One region of the Synechococcus sp. PH41509 genome, then DNA from elsewhere that is predicted to be linked to it. Evidence: predicted binding sites of a transcription regulator. Region 1 holds the regulator's gene; each other region holds the start of a gene.
What was found. The regulator NtcA, encoded in region 1, controls nitrogen genes in cyanobacteria. The targets are predictions, from matches to a motif close to GTANCNNNNGNTAC.
Positions count from the first base shown of each region.

Region 1 (5,666 bases):
GCCTGGACCTGCCGCTGGCGACTCGCGCCGTTCGGATCGGTGCCGACACCAGTGGAGGGGTGATCGAACGCCCCGCTGAGCCGATGACACCTCGGGAAAAAGCCCGTTGGGAAGTCCCTGTGATCTCTTGGTTCGCCTCTCAGTCGGCGGCTCCTGGAGGTGGGTTGGCTGTGTTGCTGGATGGTCCTCAGGGGGTTGATTGGTCTCCATCACGACTGGGCATTTCGCTGCTGCGCGGTCCAACCTGGCCTGATCCCAGTGCTGATCAGGGCTGGCATCGCCAGCGTCTTGCTCTCATGCCGTTGTCAGGCTCCTGGGGTGATGCCGGTGTACCGCAGGCTGCGATTGCATTTCGCGAGCCGGGTTGTTGTGCACCTCTGCCCGCTGAGCTGCGTCAGTGGTTCCCATCGCTCCCGAATCAGCTCACGCCGGTTGCTCTTCAGCGGAATGGCAGTGACTGCTTGCTGAAGCTGATGAACGCTGGATCTGCTCGCTGTAGATGGGCCCCCGGTTCAGGCTGGCGCGTTCGCTCTCAGGTCGACTCAACTGCAACAGATGAAGTGGTGATCGCTCCCGGAGAGCTCGTGTCTCTGGTGCTGTCTCAGTCCTCGTGATCGTCAAACGGGTCATCGAGAGCTTTTGATGGCGGACCAAAGGCCTGGTACACACCAAAACCGGTGAGTCCGAACAAAACGGCGAGCACACCGATGGCAACAGACAGGGCTGGGGACGAAGTTTCCATCACATCTCTCGACAGGATCGACCCCTAACCGGAGTCGGCCCCTACAGTATCGGGACTTCAAACCACCCGAGACCTAGCGTCGTCATGGCCCAACGCACCCGTCTGGGAGACCTTCTCCGCCCTCTGAACTCCGAGTACGGCAAGGTGGTTCCCGGATGGGGCACCACACCCGTGATGGGCATCTTCATGGTGCTTTTCTTGGTGTTCCTGCTGGTGATCCTTCAGCTTTACAACAAGTCCCTCATCCTTGAGGGCATCAACGTGAACTGGAACGGCCTCGGCTGATCTCAATCCATGAATATCTTCGGCGTCGGTCTCCCCGAAATGGCGGTTATCGGCGCCGTTGCGTTATTGGTTTTCGGCCCGAAGCGCTTGCCAGAGCTTGGACGCACGTTGGGGAAGACCCTGAAGGGATTCCAATCTGCGTCCAAGGAATTTGAACGCGAGATCAACAAAGCCATGGCAGATCCGGAGGTGCCAGCGGACGCTGCCAAACCGGTCGAAGAACTCCCCCCAGGCGACTGAGTCGCCACTACTGAGTCGCCGCAGTGGTATGACCACCGATCTCAAACTTGTCGTGGGACTCGGAAACCCCGGCACGAAATACACGGGCACCCGCCACAACATCGGCTTCATGGCTTTGGAGCTTTTTGCGGAGCGTTCCGGATTCAGCTTTAGGCAGCAAGCCAAATTGCATGGCTTGGCGGCCGACACAGGGGTGGGTGATCAGCGTTTGCGCCTCCTCATGCCGCAGACCTATATGAACGACAGCGGTCGTGCAATTCGTGCTGCGCTCGATTGGTTTGGCCTCGAGCCTCATCAACTGCTGGTGCTGGTGGACGACATGGATCTCCCCCTTGGCCGTTTGCGGCTGCGTGCTCAAGGCAGTGCTGGTGGTCACAACGGACTGCGTAGCACCATTCAGCATCTCGGCACCCAGGCGTTCCCCAGGCTGCGGATCGGGATTGGTGCTCCGGCTGAGAACCCTGCCGAGCGTCGTGCCCGAACGGTGTCTCACGTGCTTGGTCCCTTTAGCAAGCTGGAGCAACCCTGTGTCGGCGCTGTCTTGGATGCTGTCCTGGAAGGGATTCATCGTCTTCAACGTCAGAGTTTTGAGCGTGCTGGGACCTGGATCAACGGGTTTCGCTACGACCTGGAGTCCGACGACTGATGCCGGCTCTTCCGGCGACAACAGCCCATCTCCGGGTGCTTCGCCAATGTTTTCAGGCAAAATGTGTGGAGGGTGAGGTCTCTGCCGGAGGCTTCGAGTGGCAGTTTTCCTGGGCGTTTGACCGCGGCGAGTTGATGGTGGAGCCGTCCTTAGGACGTGCCCTGATCGAGGATGCCTTGCGGCGGTTCCTGGTGCGTTCTGATTACAAGCTCGAACCAGGAGGTGACTACACCTTCATGGTCAGGGCCAGGTTTTGAGCAAGAACGTGGGTGCAGGCTCTGGCCATTGCAGGCGGCAACCCAAGTGCTCTTCCAGCATGACTAAGGCGGCAACAGCATCCAGGTCCACCGGTGGAATGCGCAGCCCTTTCGGCAGCACTCGGCGCCAACCCCGTGCAGGCCACAGCGTCCAGTAACGCTGTCTTGCCCGAAGGGTGGTTCCCTGCTCCGGAATCACGCTGAGGCTGCCGAGGCGTTCCAGCCGCTTGATCCACGCTTGGCTTCCTGTTCCGTCGCCAATCAGGATGCGATCGAGAGGTTGGTCTTGATTCCACTGCTCGAGCCAGGGTTCCACGGCCTCTGGGCTCAGAACATGGCCCTCGCTGACAAGACCACGCTGAAGATCGGCCAGCACAAGGCCACATTTGCAACGGCCTGGGTCGAGCACGGCCACTCGCTTCATGGGGATGCCTCAACCGTGACCACCACAGGATCGGCGCTGTCGCTGATCCCTGCGGCAATCACCTTCAAGACCATGCTTTGGTTGGGTCCCTCCAGCAATGTCTGGGCCAGTTGGGAGAGTGCGGATCCATCGAACTGCAGTCCTTCCGTAAGGGATCCTCGCCGTTGCACCTCGGCGTAGGCCGAGGCCAAGAGAAGGTTCAGTCTCGTTCGAATGCCCTCCGGTGTGCGTTCATCCGTTTGCAGTGTGGTGGTCGCCAGCACGTCACCGCTTTGCACCACCGGGCGGTTGGGACGCACTTCGGGGAAGGCGTACACCGCCGTTTCACCACGCAGCACATTGGTGGCGGAGCGCAGCGAGATCACCCAAGTGTCAGGCTTGCGGATGATGTTCTGCAGACGTTCCACGTCACTTCGAGGAACGCGGATCAACTGTCGTTCGGGTGCTTCCCCAGGCCTCACCTTGCCGTAGGCGTTGATATTGGCCTCTTGAAGCAGCCGGTCGACAACCTGTTTTGCTTGATCCGGAGCATCGAGACGAACCGTTGCTCTCGCCAAGGTCTGTCCGCTACTGATCACCACTGATCCACGCCTCAGGGCGACCAGGTTGAATTCGAGTTCCTTGAGTTCCTGCTCGCCAGCTCGGATGCGGCTCCGCACGCTGTTCAATTCGGCCTCCGTGCGCTGGATATCTGCATCGCGGGAGGCGATGTCCTGGCTCAGACGCTCACGTTCTGCCTCGAGTTGGGCGCGTTCGTTCTGCAGAGGAGCCAGTTCGCGGCGCAGGATGTCAGCCCGTTGCTGCGACTGCTTGAGCTCAGCGGCGATCCGGTTGGTTTCTTTTCGGGTCTCTTCCCTTTCTCGTTCGGCTGCATCGAGTTGCCGTCGACTGTCCTGGAGCCGGTCTTGCAGAGCATCCAGTTCAAACAGGCCCACTCGCAGTTGGCGGCTCACCAGCAGCAGCAGGCCGAGCGACAGTGCGCTGATCAGGCTGCCGGTCAGCACCGTGATCAGAACGGCGGTCCGTCGCGGCCGCATCTTGAACAGACTCAGGCGGGCCTTGCCGACACGACTTCCCAGCCGGTCACCAAGGGTCGACAGAACGCCTCCGAGCACCAGCAGAACCAGGATCAGTGCCCAGCCACTCATGGCTGCACCTGTGGGTTGAGGTGTTGACTAGCTGAATCGTTTGGCCAGAGCGATTGGATCCAGAACGGTGATTTTTTTGCGGTCAATCTGAACCAGACCGGATTGACGCAAGTCTCCCAGCAGACGTGTGATTGTCACGCGCGTTGAGCCAATCGCTTCGGCGATGGCCTGATGGGACAGGCGCAGGTCGATGGTGATTCCCAGTTCATCCGCTACGCCGAAATCCCTGCACAGCACAAGCAGAAAGCTCACCAGTCGGGATGACATGTCCCTGTGGGTCAGCGTTTCGATCATCGTTTCGGTTTGAAGAATCCGACTGGACAGGCCCTGCAGCAAGCGCAGGCCAACGCTGGTATCCGCCTCTATCGCCGCCTTCACGGATGTCGCTGGCGCCGTCACCATCTCGACTCTGGTGAAGGCTACGGCGTGGTAAAAACGATCAGATCGTTGACCGGTCAGCAACGACAGTACCCCGAAGAGGCTGTTTTCGCGGAGCAAGGCCACTGTGATCTCTTCTCCTGACTCGTAGACGCGGGAGAGACGGACAGCTCCGCGGCGGATCAGATAGACCCGTTCAGCAGGATCTCCAGGGAAAAAGATGGTCTTGTTGCGGTCCACCAATTCGCTGCTTGCGCCGTCCAGATCCCGGATGATTTCCAAGAGGGAGCGGTTGGCCGGTTCTGTGCTTGGGGTTGGGGCCACCATCTGCGGGGTGTATCGGCTGAAACCTCGGCTACTGGTCATGACAACCCCCTGGTGAGGCGAAGCTACGGAGCTAACGGTGGCCGCCGTGTAGCGGTTATTACGTAACTCTGGTGTGCTCGTTCATGGCTTGGCGTTGCGCCTGCATCAGCGAAGTCAATCCAGGCTCAGCCAGATCCAGTAATTCATTGAGCTGGCTGCGGCTGAAGGGCGCCCCCTCTGCAGTTCCCTGGATCTCCAAAAGGCGACCATCGCCAGCCTGCACAACATTCAGGTCCACCTCAGCTCTGCTGTCTTCGCTGTAGTCCAGATCCAGCAAGGCCTGGCCATTCACCAGGCCGACGGACACGGCCGCCAACTGGTCGACCAGTGGCGATTGCTCCAGAATCCCCTCATCCACGAGTGAAAGGCAGGCTTGCTCAAGGCCGAGCCAAGCTCCGGTGATGGATGCTGTCCGTGTTCCGGCGTCGGCCTGGATCACATCGCAGTCGATCAGCAAGGTGCGCTCTCCAAGACGCTTCATGTCGATCACAGCGCGAAGGCTTCGGCCGATCAACCGTTGAATCTCCTGCGTGCGGCCCGACAATTTCATGAGCTCCCGTGATTGCCGCTGCGGCGTGGATCCCGGCAGCAGCCGGTATTCGGCGCTGACCCACCCCAACCCTTCTCCCTTCCGCCAGCGGGGAACGTTGTCCTCCAGGCAGACGCTGCACAGAACAGCGGTTCGGCCGGTGTGAACCACAAGGGAGCTCAAAGCAAAACCCATGGGATTCCAGGTCACCGAGAACGGTCGTAACTGCTCAGGGCGACGGCCATCGGTGCGGCTTCCAGCGGGTTGGCTCATCGGTGGTGTGCAGTTCTTCAAGCCTCGCAGGCGGTTGGTTCTCGCCCGTCCAAACACCATGGGTGGTGTCAATGCACTTGTGGAATGTCATCTCGCCGCTACATTCAAGGTCTTGCCGGGATCACCCGGACGGATGTTGCCGTGATGACCACAAGCCTTGCCGACCCCCAAGCGTTCCAGAGCTCTCTGGATCGGGATCAGCAGGCTTTGCAGCGGGCCGGATTCAGGTCCCTGCCACCTGTTGCAGATCCTCCACCGCTGTATCTGGTGGCTCCCGAAGGGCAGCTGCAGGTGCACACGGCGCCCTATCGCGGCAGTTTCGCCAGTGTTCTGAGTCAAGCGATGCGTGCCGCTGGTCTGGGCAGTCGTGTTCTGATC
Region 1 is NZ_VTLD01000005.1:33,360-39,025, reverse strand. It holds gene FZZ88_RS02440 (alpha-mannosidase) at 1-614, shown strand, start outside; gene psbN (photosystem II reaction center protein PsbN) at 602-742, opposite strand; gene psbH (photosystem II reaction center phosphoprotein PsbH) at 827-1,027, shown strand; gene FZZ88_RS02425 (TatA/E family twin arginine-targeting protein translocase) at 1,037-1,267, shown strand; gene pth (aminoacyl-tRNA hydrolase) at 1,296-1,913, shown strand; gene FZZ88_RS02415 (DUF3146 family protein) at 1,913-2,170, shown strand; gene FZZ88_RS02410 (pre-16S rRNA-processing nuclease YqgF) at 2,154-2,594, opposite strand; gene FZZ88_RS02405 (DUF3084 domain-containing protein) at 2,591-3,742, opposite strand; gene ntcA (global nitrogen regulator NtcA) at 3,770-4,486, opposite strand; gene rph (ribonuclease PH) at 4,545-5,288, opposite strand; gene FZZ88_RS02390 (cob(I)yrinic acid a,c-diamide adenosyltransferase) at 5,433-5,666, shown strand, end outside.

Region 2 (5,666 bases), on a different contig from region 1:
AAAGCCTCCAACGGGTCCATCACGAGTTTGTTCATCACCCGCCCCAGCAGCACTTGGGGCTCTTCGGGACGAATCGGAAGCACTTCATGCTCTCGAGTCGTCTCGCGATCCATTCCTTTGAGCACACCACTCCGGATCAAGGCATTGGCTGCCTCGAGGCCGCATACATAGGCACGTTCCTGGCACAGTCCCTTGGCACCGTGTTCGCGTTCTCCCATCCGCACCCAGTCGCCAGCGCAGACCAGGGATTGCAGCGATGTTTGCAGCGGCGGACGTTGGCTGAAACTGCCAGGTGAGAACAAGGACACCGAACCCGGGTAACGCCGCACCTCAAACTCCAGAGCCCGCGCCAACCGAAAACCCGGCACCGCCTGCGGCAGAAGCTCTTTCATCAGGGTGTCGACGATCTCTTGATCACTCAGCGCCGCAATCGCTGTTGCGTTGTAGAAGTCGCTGGCAACGACGGACCCCTGTGGAGCACGACCGCCCCAGAGATCCGTTTCATCCTCTTTCTGCAGCTGGTCGAGCATGAAGAAGGTGGCGCCCGAACCCTGCAATGGCGCAAAGCGTGAGAAGACATTGGCGGGATCGTCGACTTCGACATAGCGATCCAGCCACAACCGCACCGACACCACATCAATCGCGCCCAATGTACCGGCAGCCACCAGCTCCGGTAGGGCTCCCGCACAGCACGGCGACTGCTCCATCAGAGCATTCATGCCCTTGGAACCCACCGCCAGAACAACCGCATCGACATCGTCGATCACCCTTGTTCGTCCCGTTGCGGGAGAACGGACCTCCACAGACTGGATCGCTGCTGCCTTGTGATCGAGATTGAGACAAGTTGCCAGCGTGCCTCCCTGAACTGTGAGCTGACAACGGTCCAGCAAGCGTTCCGCCAATGGAGCGATCAACCGCTCAGCGATGGTCCCAGAACGAATCCAGCGCACATCGAAGGAGTCCTGATGGGCCAAGGCGTAGTAATAGAGCAGCTCCATAGTGACGGCAGCGGATAAGTCTTCGGGTGACTTGAACAGCCCCACCAGAAGAATCGGACGCAAAAACTCATTGATCATCCGCTCACTGATCTTCAGTTGGCGGAACAGCGTCAGCGCATCGATGGCGTCATAACGCCGGAATGTTGCCTCACTGCGATTGAGGTCAAGCATCGCCACCAGAAGCCCGGCGATACTCAATCGATCGGCAACTGGAAGGCGCTTGAAGTTCTTGACCGTCGCCAGGGCCTGACCCAAAGGACTGGGGAGTTGCCACCCATCACCAAACACCGGTGCGGTGGCCTCCAAACCATCGGGAGACCAGAAGGCACTGGTCGTGAAGTCGGTAAACACATGCTCGAGCTCGAGCTCATGGGTCAGCGCATTGATGTTGGGGTAATCCCTCCAGAAACCACGGGTACCGGCTTCAAAAGGTTTGCCAGTTGCGGTGCGCGTTGGCGTACGACCTGATGGATCCGCCATCCCATCGATCAGGGTGACGCGCATGCCTGCTTCACAGAGGGCTTTCGCAGCGCCCCAGCCCGCCCAGCCAGCACCGATCACCACGACATGGGAGGACTCACCCTGGGTGACCATGGATTGCTCAGGCATCGAACCTTCAGAGATCGAGTGAACCGTCTCCGCATCATGGAGCTCTGAGGCGGCAACGGTCGCCATCGCCACTGAGCAGAAGGGCTCAATAGCGTTGACTCGATTGTTCGAAACCATCCGATGAATCCCGACACAACTGCACGCTGGCCTGTTCTTCTTCCCTTGGTGTTGTTCTTCGGGGGGATCGGTGCAGCGGCAGCGATGACTCAGTTACTTGGATCGTTCTGAAATTCAGCTCGTCATCAGACCAAGTTCAAGGCGTGCAGAACCTGCACGCGGATGCCTCCCAAGCGGACCCATGCCCGCAGTGCATCGGCTTTGCAGGTGTAGGGCCTCCAGTCGTCCTCATGAATACGCCGTTGAATGTGACGCACCACCCGCTCAGCAACAACACGGTCGCTTGGCACCTTCAGCACAACCTGCTGACCGTTGACCAAGAGCGTCTCAGTCATTTTTAGGCGGTTTGATTAGCTCGCCGGTCTGCAACGACACCACAGCGAAGCTACCCACAAACACCAACGCCACCAAAGCCAGAAAGACTGCGGTGAGATTGCTGATCTCCAGCTGCCCGAGCATGAATGCGAAAAGACCTGACATCAAAAGCAGCGACGGCCTCTGAACTTAAACCGACTGGTCAGTGGTGAGAGTTCCCAGAACAACACCGGCCATAGACAGGCCGATCGCAAGCATCACAACGGTTTCGATCATGCTTTTTCACCAGAGGAGCTCGCGTTGAGCACGGCAACAGTTCGGGAGGACTTCACCGCAGGTTGCGCTGAAGAGGCAGATAAATCATTGGGCTGCCAGGTTGAAGCTGCTGAACAACGGGTCGGATTTTTCACCCAGGAACTACGGCCCATCACCAAACAACCAATTGGAACGATGATCGCGGCAACCGATTGGCCTGTCTGTTCGATCGGCAACCGACGCCGTGGGTGATCGCCATACAAGCGTTCAGTGATCTGAACAGCCGCATGCCAATAGGCCGACCCTCCACCGCTGCTTTTTCAAACGCAGCCAACAGGGGGATTTCTGCCTGCATCACATCGACCCCAAAACCATCCAAGATTTGGCGCGCATCCTGAGCAAGCGGTTGTTGACGACGATCCACCTTCACCAACAACGCGGTATGCATGGTGCCCATCTGCCGCAGCATTGAGGAGAGTTCAACCGTGAACTCGACGGCACCTACTGAGAGATTGTTGAGTTCATCTTCATGGCTTCTGGCTTGACCCTCCGTGATGATCACGGAGGCATGGCGCGTGGCTTTCGCTGCAGCCTCGGATGGAACCCCCTGAAACGGGAGAATTCCTCGGGCGAAGAGGCGGTTGCGGAACGGTTGCGATCCGCGTCCATAACACACACCGACATGCCCTGTTAAGCCCATACACAGGCCAGATGAATACTGGTGCAGGTTTTCGCCACACCTCCCTTTTGGCCCAAAAAAGTCAAAAACAGAATTCGGTTAAATGCGCGGAATGATCGCGTCATTCGGGAAGAACTCCTCAAACACACAAATGCGGTCGGCCCAGCGCGCCTCCACTTCCAAGCGCATTAAGCGGTTTCGCACCCACATCAATGTGTCCACATCAATGGGCTTATGAAGCTTGTGTTGCTGTGCCTTCACCCAATCATCTTTGCTCTGAGAGCTGTTCATCACATCTAAAACCGTGTGCCTACACGGTACGAACGGAGGCCCTTAGCGCTAGCAGCTTCACACTAAGTAAGCATCAAAGATCACTTAATTGCGGGCGAACTGTTCACAATGGCAACAAGTTAATGGAAGCTTTGAGTCCAGAACAATCCGTCAGAGCTTGAACCGCCAGATCGGTAGCCGATCCATCATTCCGTCACTCCAAGCAGCGACAAGATGAAGACAGTTCCTGAAACGCTGAGATGACGCAAACCACTGCCTACCCCACTCTGTTGCAGTCCATCACCAAGGCGGCTCAAAAAACGCCGCAACTCAAACCTCGCCCGGTGCATACACCGCCAAACGGGCGCGGAAGCAATTGAATGAAAACCGCTGAAATAGCATCCAAGCGGGGTTATTCAGGCCTGGGCTAAACAAGATTGCAGCTGTGTAACAGCATGAACGACACGTGGGTTGATATCGCCTCTATAAAGGTTGTGTAGCAACAGCTACGCAACTACGTTCACCTCGCCTTAGGCGAGGCGCAGTTCGATTCAGGCCATGGAACGGGGACCTGAGCTTGCTTCGAGGAACCCATCATGACCCTGACCTATCGCGGCCAGAAGTACACCAAGAACAACGCTGCTGCTTCCAGCAACCAGCGTTCTGTTCTCATTTATCGCGGTCAGAAAGTCGCGCGCTGACAACAGCAAAAAACGTTCGCTCAAGTCCCGCTTTGGCGGGGCTTTTTTTATGGCTGTTTCGTCGTGGGATCAGGTTGCTTGGCTTTCCAACGTTCAAACCAAACCGCCACACCCAAGGAGACAGCAATGGCGATGCCTGCACCAATACAGATGACCCCAAATTCCACTGGCATGGCACCACCGCAAACACAACAATCATCGGACATAAGCGATCAGTCCTGACTGGACGGCGTTATTGGACCAACGACTGATAAGCCTCGTTGACGTTGCGAAAAGCCTCTGCCGAACCGCCAAGGTCAGGATGGTGCTTTTTCACCAATTTCCGGTGAGCCTGCTTGATCTCGGTGAGTGAGGCATTGGCGTCCAACCCGAGGACATCTAAAGCTGCAAGCCGTGGATCACGTGGATGTCCAAAGTCCACACGATCTGTTCGCCTTTGATCACTTCGCGTGCGACGTCCCTGCCGCTTGGAGCTGAATTTTTCCTGTTGCTGACGCAGCTGTTCAACCACCCGTCGTGGATCCTCATCCAGCCACTCGCTAGCCCGGACGCCGAACATCGCAAACGCCGCCAGGACTGCCGATGTTTGTTTACTCGCCTTGGATCCCACCGCCACCCGCAGATCAGTTCCTAAACCAGGAACCAGACGATCGAGTCGCTGTTCAAGGGTCAGATGTGAGGGAAAACTGCTGCGGTTGAGCTGATCAATCAAAGACTCCAACCCGCGCTGACGCAGTGCACTCCATCCCGGCTGCTGTCCAAGCGACTGGCCCCAAGCCTGCACCTGGAGGCTGCTGATGCGCGGCGGAGCTTGCGCCGACGGCTCGCTCCAAGAGCGGTGGGAAGTGGATTCGGTTCGGAAGCGTTGGCGTTGCTGCCGCTGCAGTCGGTCCAACTCACGGTTGAGCCGCAACACCTCACGTCGAAGGGCATCGTTCTCCGCCAGCAACGCCTCAACATTGCTGGTGACCCGTTGTTCAGAACGTCCGCCAGACCAGTGACGCGGATCAAAACCCAAAGCGTTTCTCCCGTCTCACCACGGCAACAGCTCACCATTGGCATGCCAGAAGCTGCCGCTGTTGGCCATGGTCAAGGCATCAACCCGTGCCAACAGACCCTCCACCGCCTGCTCCGGGTCAATACCGCTTGGATTGAACTGGATCATGCGAGTCCGCACCAATCCAGGATGCAAAAGTGCAACGGCGATGCCGAGTGGCTCCAGATCAATCGCCAATGATTTTCCGGCCATATTGAGGGCCACCTTCGACATCCGATAGCCATAGGAACCTCCAGATGTGTTGTCATCGATGGAGCCCATACGGCTGGTCATCAACACCAACTTGGCACCACGGGGCATCTGATTCACCAAAGCCCGGGCGAGCAGCAGAGGAGCAAGGGCATTCACCTCAAACTGCCGAAAGATCCCCGTGGGATCCAGATCGGCCAACCGCATCGACTGCAGGATTCCAGCATTGAGGATGACGCCATCTAGCGGCAAGCCCGCCAAGCGGTGCACCAGATCATCGATGCATTGGCTGTCACTCAGTTCAAGGCCGGCTTCAACACGCACCCCTAGATGCTCCAGTTCATCACTGCTTTGACGGCAGACCGCCACCACCTCCTCGCCCCGAGCCTTGAGCTGACGGCAGTATTCCAACCCGATCCCACGGTTCGCGCCGGTGACCAGGAACGTCGACATGGGGAAATTTCAGCCACCGCCAT
Region 2 is NZ_VTLD01000024.1:163,818-169,483, forward strand. It holds gene FZZ88_RS09080 (FAD-dependent oxidoreductase) at 1-1,607, opposite strand, end outside; gene FZZ88_RS09085 (hypothetical protein) at 1,850-2,059, opposite strand; gene FZZ88_RS12165 (hypothetical protein) at 2,052-2,183, opposite strand; gene FZZ88_RS09090 (hypothetical protein) at 2,467-2,994, opposite strand; gene FZZ88_RS09095 (hypothetical protein) at 3,073-3,264, opposite strand; gene FZZ88_RS09100 (DUF4278 domain-containing protein) at 3,840-3,944, shown strand; gene FZZ88_RS09105 (J domain-containing protein) at 4,177-4,962, opposite strand; gene FZZ88_RS09110 (SDR family oxidoreductase) at 4,978-5,643, opposite strand.
Region 2: FZZ88_RS09100 (DUF4278 domain-containing protein) is a predicted target of NtcA. The motif match lies at 3,740-3,753, and genes of this name have one in related genera.

Region 3 (5,666 bases), on a different contig from region 1:
AGGTTCACGAAAGCGAAACAGGAGGCCAGGATTCCGGCCGTGGCCTTCGGCAGATCGAAGGTGGTTTCAAAGAAGGTGGGCAGCATCGAAACCACGGCCAGTTCGGAGCCGAAGTTCACGATGTAGGTGAGCTCGAGGATCGCCACCTGGCGGAACTCGTAGCGGTCTTCCTTGGGATAAACCTTGTTGCCAAGAATCAGATCGCGGTTGGTGCGGATGATTCCCCAGGTTTGGAAGGCAAACCAGACGGCGACGGCACCAAGGGCCAGCGGATAGGTGCTTGGGGTGAGGAAGCCCACCTTGCCAAGACGCCAGCAGAGCACGCAGAGAATGGCTGCGAAGGGCACGTTCATGCCCAGCAGACCCCAGAAGTCGCGCATGGAGGTGACTTCCAGACCTGCGGTTTTCTCAGGGCGCTGGTACGTCTTGCCAGGCGGGGTGTCGGTGACGTTGAAGAAGTAGAAGAGGCCGTAGACGGCGGAGACGATGCCGGTCAGGGCGATGGCACCGCGCCAGTTCAGAACAGCGCCGGTCGGCAGTTCGAAGCCGCCGGAGAAGGAGAGGAAGCCAGCGAGGGCCACCATGGTGAGGGCGGAGAAGGCGGAGCCGAAGTTGCCCCAGCCGCCGTAGATCCCTTCCGCGAGGCCGATTTCCTTAGGAGGGAACCACTCGGCCACCATTCGGATGCCGATCACGAAGCCGGCGCCCACGATGGAGAGCAGCAGACGTGCCACCACCAGCTGGTTGAAGTCCTGAGCGGACGCAAACAGCAGGCAGGGAAAGGCTGAGAAGACCAGGATCGAGGAATAGGTGACCCGGGGTCCGAATTTGTCCAGAAGCATGCCAATCAGCACGCGAGCCGGGATGGTGAGGGCCACATTGCAGATGGCCACGGTGCGGATCTGACCAACGGTCAATCCGAGGTCCGCTTTCACGGTGGTGGCCAGAGGGGCCAAGTTGAACCAGACCACGAAGGTCAGGAAGAAGGCGATCCAGGTCAGGTGAAGGGTTCGATACCTGCCCTGGAACGACCAGAGGTCGCCAAGCATTGAGAAGAAGAAGTGAAACCTCGGGCGTCAAAACGAAGGGTGCCCGGGGATGGCAAAACGGTCGAAAAGAAGATCCGTTTAACTCGCGCAGTTAATCAATTCGTCGGGCCACTCTTTGGTCAGATTGGTTACCAATTTCTGTTTTTGTGTTCCTCCGCAAACATCAATGGAGCTGATTGATTGGATCAGGTGTTCTTGTGCCTGGATGATTTGGTAGCGGTTGCAACTTTGTTGGGTTGTTGGACTTCGCTGGTGCAGATTGTTGATCAGAGATGTGAACCAAGGCTTGCGGGTTTGTTTGCTCAGTGGCGGTAGCAGCCGTCGCATGGGGCGTGACAAAGCGCTGTTGCCCCATCCATCCGGTGGTGTTTGGCTAACGGCGTTGGTCGACCAGCTGCTGCCCTTGGGGTATCCGGTGCAGGTGTTGAGTCGCCATCGCGAGCATGCAGAGGTGCTGGGGCTCCGACCCGGATGTTCCGTGCTGTTGGAGCCCCCTCCTTGGAATGGCCCCCTGCAGGCGCTTGCCAGGGTGCTGCCGCTTCCGCCCGGGGAGGCGTTGCTGGTGCTTCCGGTGGACATGCCGCGCTTGCGGACGGCTGTATTTCTTCAGCTCATCGCGGCCTGGAACCGTGCTCCTGAGCAAGCAGCGGTGGCCCATGACGGTATGCGGCTGCAGCCGTTGTTGGCGGTGATTCCTTCAGGCTCCCCCTTTCGCCCCTGTCTCGATCAGCAATTGCAACGTGGAGAGTTGCGCTGGATGGACTGGTTGATGCGTGTTCCTCATCAGTCGGTGCAGTTGCCTGCAGAGGCTCTGCTGAATGCCAATTGCTCAGCAGATCTGTCAGCGTTGGAAGGATGAGCACCTCGCTGCCGCTCGCAGATCGTTTCAACCGGCCCCTCGGAGTACTGCGGCTGTCGCTGACGGCCCGCTGCAATCTCGCCTGTCCGTACTGCCGTCCGGATGTGGATGATCCCCCTGGCTTGCTCACGCTTGAGCAGCAAATGCGTGTTATTCGTGTCGCCTCGCGCCTTGGAACCCAAACGCTACGGCTCACGGGTGGAGAGCCGTTGTTGAGCCGCCGGTTGTTGCCCTTGCTTGAGGCGGTGGCGCAGGCCCGGAGGCGTCGATCAGATCCCGTAGCAGGTCTTGAAGTGGTGGCGCTTACCAGCAATGGGGTTTTGCTTTCGGAACCGATGGCTCGGTCGCTGCGCGCAGCAGGGTTGAATCGCATCACCATCAGCTTGGATGCAGCAGAAGGGGAGGCAGCAGCGCGCATGGCTGGTCTCCAGGGTGGCGCTGTCGCCGGTGAACGGTTGGTGCGCAAGGTGCAGGACGGCATTTCGGCGGCTCGTGCCGCTGGTTTTGACCCCTCGGCCGGTGAACTCAAGCTCAACGCCGTGATCCAACGGGGGATGAATGATGATCAACTTCTTCCCTTGGCCGGTTTGGCGCGGCAGCAGGGGGTGGAGCTGCGCTTGATTGAGTTCATGGATGTGGGCAACCGCAATCAGTGGAGGCTGGACCAGGTGCTGCCGGCGGCGCAGATGGTGGAGCGCATTCACGCCCGTTGGCCGCTCGAACCCCTGGGGCGCCCCAGGGGTGGCACGGCACAGCGTTGGAACTATCGCGATGGCGCCGGATCCATCGGTGTGATCGCCTCCATCAGTGAGCCGTTCTGTGGAGATTGCAACCGGTTGCGTGTCACCGCCGATGGGCAGGCGTTCACCTGTTTGTTCTCCGCTCATGGCATGGATCTCAAGCCTGTGCTCTCGTCGGAGCCTTGCCTCGAGCAGGCCATACGCGATCTTTGGCAGCGGCGCCAGGACCGCTACAGCGAGGAGCGTGATCCAGAGGCCGGTGCGTCAACGCATGCGGAGATGGCGTATCTGGGGGGCTGAACCGTTGTGATCGTCACCGTTTTTGAGTGAGGCTCCCGGTACAACAGGTCAGCTGAAGGATCTTCAAGGATCCATCGAGATGTTCGAACTGCTGGCCTACGAGCGCTTTCGCGACACCCCATCGGTTCGTTTTTTCGACGTGACTGTGGACACCTCGAACGCGCGTGACTTGGTGATTCACAGCGGTCCTGCGGTGTCGCCACCCAACGACCCTGAGAGTGGAGCCTGGCAGTTTTATTTGCATCCCCATCAGGAAGACAATTTGCTGGCGGCGAGTGGCGGGAGAACCTTCTTTTTGGTGAATCTGGCCTGGGAGGAGCCGTTTCACATCGTTCGGCTGGAAAGTGGTGGTGACATCCTTCGCATTCCCCCCGGCACCTTCCACCGCTCGATTTCCGATCCCGACGGCTCCGTCGTTCTGAACCAGGCGGTCCGTGAGGAGGGCGTCTCTCTTGTGCGGGAATTTCGGGTCTACAACAGCGCCGAGATCCCGGCCTTGATGGCTGCAACCCATAGCTCTGCTCGGAAGCCCCAGTTGCATGGGGTGGAACCTCTGCTTCAGGCGGCCTGAACGAGGTTGTGTTGTGAGTTCTCCGTTCCGGAGGCTTCGTCGTTGATCTGAATCTGCCAATTCAGCTCACTCGCTGTTCCTGGGGGGCCGCTGAAGCTGCCGCTCACGGCCGCGGTGAGTTCCGGTTTGGAGGAGGTGGCTAGCACCACATAGCGCTCGGTGACCTCCTTGCCGGCACTGGGGTCAAAGCCTCTCCAGCCCGCTCCAGGTAGGTAGACCTCCGCCCAGGCATGGAGGTCGTACTCGTTCGGGGGAGGTTGCTGCAGTTGATATCCGCTCACGAATCGGGCCGGAAGACCCACCACGCGGCAGCAGGCCACCATCAGCATGGCCAGATCTCGGCAAGAGCCGATTCGCTCGCGCAGGGTTCGGCCCGCTGGCCAGGCCGGCCCCACATGGCGTTGGGTGTATTTCACCCGCTCTTGAATCAGTTCAATGAGTTGATTCAGAAAGGCCAGGGTCTGTTGGTTGCTGCCCATCAGCGCTTCCTGAGTGAGGTCGATGGCTGCGGGTTCGTGCTGGCCATTGGGCAACCAGCCTTCTAAGGCGCCCTGCAGATCACTGTTGAGTTGGCCCCGCGGGTAGGGCAGTGGTGGTTCGAGTCCGTTGAAGCAGCTCTGCAGCGGTGGTGCCGGCCGGGTTTCCACCAGACTGCGGGCCTCAAAGACGAGTTGCTCGGTGCTGCCAAGAAAGTGGAGCCGTTGGATTTCGTCGCCGCTGGCGGCCACCAGTTCCCGACGTTGCTCAGGTTCAGGCAGCACGCTGAGGTGATGGTCCAGCAGGGTCTGGAACCCCTGTCCCCTGGGTTTCAGACAGAGGCGATGCTCCCCCAGAACGACCGTGGCCTCATACCGATACGTCAGGCGGTGAACGATGAGAGCGCGCATGCTGGATCGGTGGGGGTGGAACGGAGGTCGGCGCTGGTGAAGTAGCGGGTCTGGATCAGGATGTGGAGTTGATTGAGGTCCTGTTGAAGCCGGTCAATCGCTTCATGCAGACCGGATTCGATCAGGTTGTCGATCCGCACGTAGCTCCAGCGGGCCAGGAGCTGCCCGCGCAAACAGTCGAGGTCATCCGGGGTGTCTTGGCTGGGGTGCTGCTGGATCTGTTGCAAGGTGTCGCTGATGCCCTGGAGGCAGTAGCGCACCGACCGAGGAAAGAATGGATCCAGCAGCAAAAAGCGGGCCACCGATGCGGGGCTGATCGCTTGTTGGACGCTCTGGCGGTACATCTGATACGCGCCCGCCGTGCGCAGCAGGGTGATCCACTGCAGTTCATCCAGCACCCCGCCAACCTCCTCGGTGGACGGCAGCAGCAGGAAGTATTTGACGTCGAGGATGCGGGAGGTTTTGTCAGCGCGTTCGATCAGACGTCCCAGCTGGCTGAACAGCCAGCTCAGATCGCGGCTCAGTGTGGTGTCGGTGATCCCGTAAACGAGCTGGCAACCGCGGCGGATGATCTGCAGTTGCTCCTGCACGGGTTCCCGCCAGATGTCTTCGTCGTCTTGCAGGCTCCAGTGCAGATCATTGATCTGCTCCCACATTTCCGTGGTGATCACATCCCTGATCTGCCTTGCATTTTCCCGAGCCATCGCAATGCAGCTCACGATGCTGTTGGGATTGCTGCGGTCCAGCAGTAGGAAGCGCACCACTTGTTTGGGAGTGGCATCGGGATAGGCCACGTCGAAGCGGTTCCGATCCTCTGTCACCTCCACCAACGGCAACCATGGTTCTGCGCTCCCTGGAGGACAGTCCAGCGCCATCGCTTCACTCACTTCCAGAAAACGTGAGACGTTTTCGGCGCGTTCCAGATAGCGGTTGATCCAGTAGAGCGAATCGGCAACGCGACTCAACACGGCACAGCCTCCTTTGGCTGCGTTGCTGCGATCCGTTGTTCTTCGACGATCCATGTGTCCTTGCAGCCGCCCCCCTGGGACGAATTCACCACCAGTGAGCCCCGCTTGAGGGCCACCCGCGTCAGCCCACCAGGGCTCACCCAGTCGCTCGAGCCGCGCAGCACATAGGGGCGTAGATCGACGTGGCAGGGGTAGAGCTCACCGTCACTGAGGGAAGGCACGGTGGAGAGCTGCAGCGTGGGCTGCGCGATGAAGTTGCGGGGATTCGCACGGATCTTTGAGTCGAAGTCAG
Region 3 is NZ_VTLD01000008.1:64,330-69,995, forward strand. It holds gene FZZ88_RS04185 (NarK family nitrate/nitrite MFS transporter) at 1-1,049, opposite strand, end outside; gene FZZ88_RS04190 (molybdenum cofactor guanylyltransferase) at 1,336-1,908, shown strand; gene FZZ88_RS04195 (GTP 3',8-cyclase MoaA) at 1,905-2,948, shown strand; gene FZZ88_RS04200 (redox protein) at 3,028-3,519, shown strand; gene FZZ88_RS04205 (transglutaminase family protein) at 3,507-4,406, opposite strand; gene FZZ88_RS04210 (alpha-E domain-containing protein) at 4,379-5,374, opposite strand; gene FZZ88_RS04215 (circularly permuted type 2 ATP-grasp protein) at 5,368-5,666, opposite strand, start outside.
Region 3: FZZ88_RS04190 (molybdenum cofactor guanylyltransferase) is a predicted target of NtcA. The motif match lies at 1,263-1,276, and genes of this name have one in related genera.